DNA from 3 places in the Streptomyces sp. NPDC004065 genome. Region 1 is predicted to be linked to each of the others. Evidence: riboswitches for the same ligand, from Rfam matches in the RefSeq annotation. Region 1 holds a riboswitch; each other region holds the start of a gene.

Region 1 (2,257 bases):
GAGGCGCTGCTTCCGGAGCTGATGACGGTCGTGCGGCATCTGTCGACCGACGAGGGCACCACGCGCAAGACGCTGTGGCGGCTGTTCGACGGGACGCTCGTGGAGTCGGTGCTGATGCGCTACCCGGACCGGGTCACCATGTGCATCAGCTCGCAGGCCGGGTGCGGGATGAACTGCCCGTTCTGCGCGACCGGGCAGGCCGGGCTGGACCGGAACCTGTCGACCGCCGAGATCGTGCACCAGATCGTGGACGGCATGCGGGCCCTGCGCGACGGCGAGGTGCCCGGAGGCCCGGCCCGGCTGTCCAACATCGTGTTCATGGGCATGGGCGAGCCCCTCGCCAACTACAAGCGGGTCGTCGGCGCGATCCGCGCCCTGAGCGACCCCGAGCCGGACGGCCTCGGGCTGTCCCAGCGCGGGATCACCGTCTCCACGGTGGGCCTGGTCCCGGCGATCCACCGGTTCGCCGACGAGGGTCTCAAGTGCCGGCTCGCCATCTCCCTGCACGCCCCGGACGACGAGCTGCGCGACACCCTCGTGCCCGTCAACACGCGGTGGAAGGTGCGGGAGGTGCTGGACGCCGGGTTCGAGTACAGCGCGAGGTCCGGGCGCCGGCTGTCCATCGAGTACGCGCTGATCCGCGACATCAACGACCAGGCATGGCGGGGCGACCGGCTCGGCCGGCTGCTCAAGGGCAGGCCCGTGCACGTCAACCTGATCCCGCTCAATCCGACGCCCGGCTCCCGGTGGACCGCCTCGCGGCCCGAGGACGAGAAGGCGTTCGTCCAGGCGATCGCCGCCCACGGCGTACCCGTGACCGTCCGGGACACCCGCGGCCAGGAGATCGACGGGGCGTGCGGACAGCTGGCTGCCACCGAGCGGTAGCCGGGCGGTAGTCTGATTCCGGTCAGTGCCGGTCCGTACGCGAGTGCGGACGGGCAACGTCACATCTTCATATTCCGATTCATATTCCGACAGGGGAGCGCCACAGCGCTGAGAGTGCGGCAACCGGCCGCAGACCCTCTGAACCTCGCCCAGGTCATTCTGGGTAGGAAGTTCGGTCATCACTCGAGCTGTTGCGCCCTGCCCGGCGTCCCCCGCGGACACCGGGCAGGGCCGCGTCTCTTCCTGGCCAACCCCAGGAGGACATCCAGTGCACACGCACTCCAAGACGTTCGCCGCCGTCGCGGTCGGGCTCGGCCTGGTCACGCTGTCCGCGTGCGGGTCGACGCAGGGCAAGGGCGACTCGTCCCCGGCCGCCTCCAGGACGGTGACCCTCGTCAGCCACGACTCGTGGGCCGCGTCCAAGAGCGTCGTCGCCGACTTCGAGAAGAGCTCCGGATACAAGGTCAGGGTGCTGAAGGACGGCGACGCCGGCCAGGCCGTCAACAAGGCCGTCCTGACCAAGGACAACCCGCAGGGCGACGTCTTCTTCGGCGTCGACAACACCCTGCTCTCCCGAGCCCTGGACAACGGCCTGTTCCAGCCGTACGAGGCCAAGGGCCTCGACGCGGTCGGCGCCGCCTACCGGCTCGACAAGGACAAGCACCGGGTCACCCCGGTCGACTACGGCGACATCTGCGTCAACTACGACAAGAAGTACTTCGCCGACCACAAGCTGACCCCGCCGTCCTCCTTCGACGACCTGGTCAAGCCGGAGTACAAGAACCTCCTCGTCACCGAGAACGCGGCCACCTCCTCGCCCGGCCTCGGCTTCCTGCTCGGCAGCGCCGCCCGGTACGGCGACGACGGCTGGCCGGAGTACTGGAAGAAGCTGAAGGCCAACGGCGTCAAGGTCGTCGACGGCTGGGAGCAGGCGTACAACGAGGAGTTCTCCGGCTCTGCGGGCGGCCGGAAGGCCAAGGGCGACCGGCCCCTCGTCGTCTCCTACGCCTCCTCGCCGCCGGCCGAGGTCGTCTACGCCGACCCCCGGCCGAAGACCGCGCCGACCGGCGTCGCGGCCGGCACCTGCTTCCGGCAGATCGAGTTCGCCGGGCTGCTGAGCAACGCGCGGAACGCCGAGGGCGGCAAGGCGTTCCTCGACTTCCTGATCTCCCGGAAGTTCCAGCAGGACATGCCCCTCAACATGTTCGTCTACCCGGTGACCGACAAGGCCGCGGTGCCCGCCGAGTTCACCCGGTTCGGCCCGCCCGCCGAGCACCCCGAGACCATGGCGCCCGACAGGATCGCCGCCCACCGCGACCAGTGGGTCAAGTCGTGGACCTCGCTCGTACTGAAGTAGCCCGCGGGCGAAGCC
Region 2 (2,257 bases), on a different contig from region 1:
CCACTGCGCGCGCGGGACGACGGTCTCGTTGAGGGCGGCGGCCACCCCGGAGGGCGCGGTGGTCAGGGTGCGCACCACGGCGTCGAGAGCCGTGCCCGGCCCGACGCTCAGCGGCCGGCCGTTGACGGAGACGGTGATCCGGCCGCTCATGCGGGCTGCTCCGTGAGCGCGGCGGCGGAGAACCGCCGCGGGCTGAACGGGCGTGCCACTTCGGGCAGTTCGCCGGTGGCCAGGACGTGCGCCAGGGCGTCGCCGGTGACCGGCACGAGCAGGACGCCGTTGCGGTGGTGCCCGGTGGCCGTCAGCAGCCCGTCCAGCTCGGTGGGGCCCAGCAGCGGCGCGTTGTCGGGCGAGGTCGGGCGCAGCCCCGCGCGGGTCTCGGTCAGCGGCAGCTCGGTGATCCCCGGGACCAGTTCGTGCGCGTCCCGCAGCAGCTGGTACACCCCGCCCGCCGTCACCGTGGTGTCCCAGCCCAGCTCCTCGCTGGTGGCCCCGACGACCAGCTCGCCGCTGAGCCGCGGCACCAGGTAGACGTGGCTGCCGCGGACCACGGCCCGCACGGTGCGGCTCAGGAACGGGGCGTGGCGCCGGGGCACGGTCAGCCGCACCACCTGCCCCTTCACCGGCCGCACCGGCGGCAGCACGTCGTCGGGCACGCCCGCGAGCCGCCCGCTGCGGCTGCCCGCCGCGAGCACCACCTGCCCGGCCCGCAGCGCGGTGCCGTCGCCCAGTACGCAGCCCGTGGCCCGGTCGCCGTCCACGGTGAGGCGCTCGGCCCAGGCGCGGTGCAGGACCACCCCGGTCCGCTCGCACGCGGCCACGAGCGCGGACGCCAGCCGCCGCGGGTCGATCTGGTGGTCGCCGTCCACCCGCAGCCCCCCGCGCACGCCCGGCGCGAGCATCGGCTCCAGGCGCCGGCACTCCCGTCCGGACAGCCACTGCGAGTCCAGGCCGGAACGGCTCTGCAGCGCGTGCAGCTCCCGCAGATGGGCCCGGTCGTCGGCGTCCAGCGCCACCGCGAGCGTGCCGCACCGGCGGTAGCCGAGGTCCTGGCCGGTCAGCTCGGTCAGCTCGGCCGCGAAGTCCGGGTAGCGGCGGGCCGAGGCCAGATTGAGCCCGAGCAGCGTCTGCTCGCCGTAGTGCAGTTCGGTGACGGCGGCGAGCATCCCGGCCGCCACCTGCGCGGCCCCGCCGCCCGGTTCGGGGTCCACCACGGCCGCGGACAGCCCGCGCTGCGCCGCGCGCCAGGCCGTCACCAGCCCGATGATCCCGCCCCCGATGACGAGGACGTCCGACGTACGTGAAGACGGCATGGGCGTCCAGCCCCTCCCTTCGCCGGCATGACCCGGATCAGGTTCGTACGGTCGGAGGCCGCCAGCCTCCCTCTCAGCCCGGTGCGTCCGGGCTCCCGCGAGTGCTTGTACGGTGGCCACCCTAGCCCGCGCGATGCCGAACCCGTAAGGGAGCCTTCCCGTCATGCCCGCCTCACTGGACGGTCTCGTCCTGGCCCCCGTCGCCGACCAGTCCCCGGGCCAGGTCGGCACCCGGACCCGCTTCACCTACCACGAGCGGGACGGGCAGATCTGGGCCGAGTACGCGGGCGGTGACGTCGTACGCGGCCGTCTGCTGGGTACCCGGGAGGGTGACCGGCTGGACTTCCGGTACGTCCAGCTCGGCCGCGACGGCACGACCGCGAGCGGGCACTGCGTGTCCACGGTGGTCGAACTGCCCGACGGCAGGGTGCGGTTGGAGGAGACCTGGCGGTGGGAGTCCCGCCCCGGCAGCGGAACGAGCGTGGTGGAGCAGGTGACCGAGGCCGTGGAGCAGGTGACCGAGGCCGTGGAGCAGGTGACCGAGGCCGTGGAGCAGGTCACCGAGCACGCCCCATGACTGACGGGCCGTCAGTTGACTATGGTGATCAGGTGAGCGACCAGACGCAGGAACAGGGCACGTCACAGCCGCGGCGCGTGGTCGTCGCGGGCGCGGGCATGGCCGGCGTGCAGACCGCGGTAGCCCTGCGCGAGCAGGGCTTCACCGGCACCGTGACACTGATCGGCGCCGAACCCCACCAGCCCTACGACCGGCCCCCGCTGTCCAAGGCGATCCTGCTCGGCAAGGCCGAGGACTCCGCCTTCGACGTCGACTTCGAGGCCCTCGGGCTGGAACTGCGGCTCGGCTGCGAGGCGCTGGCCGTCCGCCCGGACACCCATGTGCTCGACACCTCCGACGGGCCGGTGCCCTACGACGTCCTCGTCCT
Region 3 (2,257 bases), on a different contig from region 1:
ACGACCTTCTCGCCCCGGTGCAGCTGCCGTGACTGGTCCGGCCGCACGATCTCGGTGAAGGTGCGGCCCTCGTCCTTCCCGGAGTCGACCCGGACGGTGGCCCTCTTGCAGGTGGCGGGCCGCAGCGCCCCCACGGCCGGGTCCGGCACGGCGGGTGCGCCCGCCGCCGCGTCCCCGCCGCCGGTGGTGCCTCCGGCGGAGTTCACGGACGCGCAGCTCACCTCGGCCAGTTCCGCGACCGTGGCCCGCTGCGTCTGCCGGTCGAAACCCACGCCCGTACGCTCGTGCGAGGGAGTGCCGCCGGGCCACAGGACGACGAGTCCGGCCAGCACCGCCGCGGCGAACGGGATCAGGACCGCCGCGATGACTTTGCGCAGGTGCCGGGAGACAGGAGCGGCCGGGCCGTGGCCGTGCCCGTGACCGTGGCCGTGACCGTGGCTGTGGGCGAGGTCGCGCGGAGGCGGTCCGTACCCGTCTCCGCGCCCCTTGCCCTGCCCCTGGCCCTGCCTGCCACCGCCCCGCGGACCGTCTCCGCCGCCGTCGTCGCGGTGCGGATCGGAGGGCGGAGGGGGGAACTGCTGCGTGGTGGTCACCGGTCGATCATCGCAAGCCGGGCGGAGGCCCACTGTTCACCGCGCCACGGATGACGCTAGCGTGGAGGCACCTTTGCACACGCGGGAGCTCGGAGCACCGGGCTGAGAGGGCGCTGACCCTCATCCTCGCCGTGTTTCACGTGGAACAAGCGCTGTTCCAGGCGGAGTACGGGGGATGAGAACCGCTGCGTCGACCGCCGAACCTGTTACCGGGTAATGCCGGCGTAGGGAGTAGGTCTCATGACCGACAAGGACGCACGCACGCCTGCCTCCACGCAGGACTCCGACCGCGGGAACGACCCCGCGGCGCGCGAGGAGGCCGGGAAGTCCGTCGGCTGGCACAAGGCGTACATCGAGGGTTCACGCCCCGATCTACGGGTGCCGGTCCGTCAGGTGCATCTCACCAACGGGCAGTCGGTGACGCTGTACGACACCTCCGGCCCGTACACCGATCCACTCGTCACCACCGACGTCCGCAGGGGCCTGCCACCGCTGCGGGAGAACTGGATCGTCGCCCGCGGGGACACCGAGGAGTACACGGGCCGACCCGTCCGCCCCGAGGACGACGGCATCAGGCACACCTCACCGCGCGGCGGACTGCGCAATCTCGACGCGGTGTTCCCCGGACGGCCGCGGCAGCCGCGCCGGGGACGTGACGGCCGGGCGGTGACCCAGCTCGCCTACGCGCGCCGCGGCGAGATCACGCCGGAGATGGAGTTCGTGGCGATCCGGGAGAACGTCTCCGCCGAGGTGGTCCGCGAGGAGATCGCGGCGGGCCGGGCGGTACTGCCGGCCAACGTCAACCACCCGGAGATCGAGCCGATGATCATCGGCAAGCGTTTCCTGGTGAAGGTCAACGCCAACATCGGCAACTCCGCGGTGACCTCGTCCATCGAGGAGGAGGTCGAGAAGATGACCTGGGCGACCCGCTGGGGCGCCGACACGGTCATGGACCTCTCCACCGGCCGGAACATCCACACCACCCGTGAGTGGGTGCTGCGCAACTCCCCCGTCCCGATCGGCACGGTGCCGCTCTACCAGGCACTGGAGAAGGTCGACGGCCGGGCCGAGGAACTGACCTGGGAGATCTACAAGGACACCGTCATCGAGCAGGCCGAGCAGGGGGTGGACTACATGACCGTCCACGCCGGGGTGCGCCTGCCGTACGTGCCGCTGACCGCGAACCGCAAGACCGGCATCGTCTCGCGGGGCGGCTCGATCATGGCGGCCTGGTGCCTCGCGCACCACAAGGAGTCGTTCCTCTACGAGCACTTCGAGGAGCTCTGCGAGATCCTCGCGGCCTACGACGTCACCTACTCGCTGGGCGACGGTCTGAGGCCGGGCTCGATCGCGGACGCCAACGACGAGGCCCAGTTCGCGGAGTTGCGCACGCTCGGGGAGCTCAACCGCGTCGCCCGGCGTTTCGGCGTACAGACCATGATCGAGGGCCCGGGACACGTCCCGATGCACAAGATCAAGGAGAACATCGACCTCCAGCAGGAGATCTGCGACGAGGCCCCGTTCTATACGCTCGGCCCGCTGACCACGGACGTCGCCCCGGCGTACGACCACATCACCTCGGGCATCGGCGCCGCGATGATCGCCTGGTGGGGTACGGCCATGCTCTGCTACGTCACGCCCAAGGAGCACCTGGGCCTGCCCAA

The links. A riboswitch is a leader RNA that binds a small molecule or an ion and turns the genes downstream of it on or off. The one in region 1 is predicted to bind thiamine pyrophosphate.
Region 2: it holds a riboswitch for thiamine pyrophosphate, as region 1 does, so the genes downstream of both, thiO (glycine oxidase ThiO) here and ACI2LW_RS18640 (thiamine ABC transporter substrate binding subunit) in region 1, are expected to answer to the same signal.
Region 3: it holds a riboswitch for thiamine pyrophosphate, as region 1 does, so the genes downstream of both, thiC (phosphomethylpyrimidine synthase ThiC) here and ACI2LW_RS18640 (thiamine ABC transporter substrate binding subunit) in region 1, are expected to answer to the same signal.

What each region holds. Positions count from the first base shown of each region.
Region 1 covers NZ_JBJDQT010000016.1:109,580-111,836, reverse strand. Annotated here, with positions in the region: gene rlmN (23S rRNA (adenine(2503)-C(2))-methyltransferase RlmN) at 1-885, shown strand, start outside; TPP riboswitch at 967-1,073, shown strand; gene ACI2LW_RS18640 (thiamine ABC transporter substrate binding subunit) at 1,154-2,242, shown strand; gene ACI2LW_RS18635 (ABC transporter permease) at 2,218-2,257, shown strand, end outside.
Region 2 covers NZ_JBJDQT010000017.1:143,359-145,615, reverse strand. Annotated here, with positions in the region: gene thiS (sulfur carrier protein ThiS) at 1-138, opposite strand, end outside; gene thiO (glycine oxidase ThiO) at 147-1,313, opposite strand; TPP riboswitch at 1,311-1,422, opposite strand; gene ACI2LW_RS19475 (hypothetical protein) at 1,477-1,890, shown strand; gene ACI2LW_RS19470 (NAD(P)/FAD-dependent oxidoreductase) at 1,923-2,257, shown strand, end outside.
Region 3 covers NZ_JBJDQT010000008.1:44,974-47,230, forward strand. Annotated here, with positions in the region: gene ACI2LW_RS11880 (YibE/F family protein) at 1-593, opposite strand, end outside; TPP riboswitch at 665-841, shown strand; gene thiC (phosphomethylpyrimidine synthase ThiC) at 834-2,257, shown strand, end outside.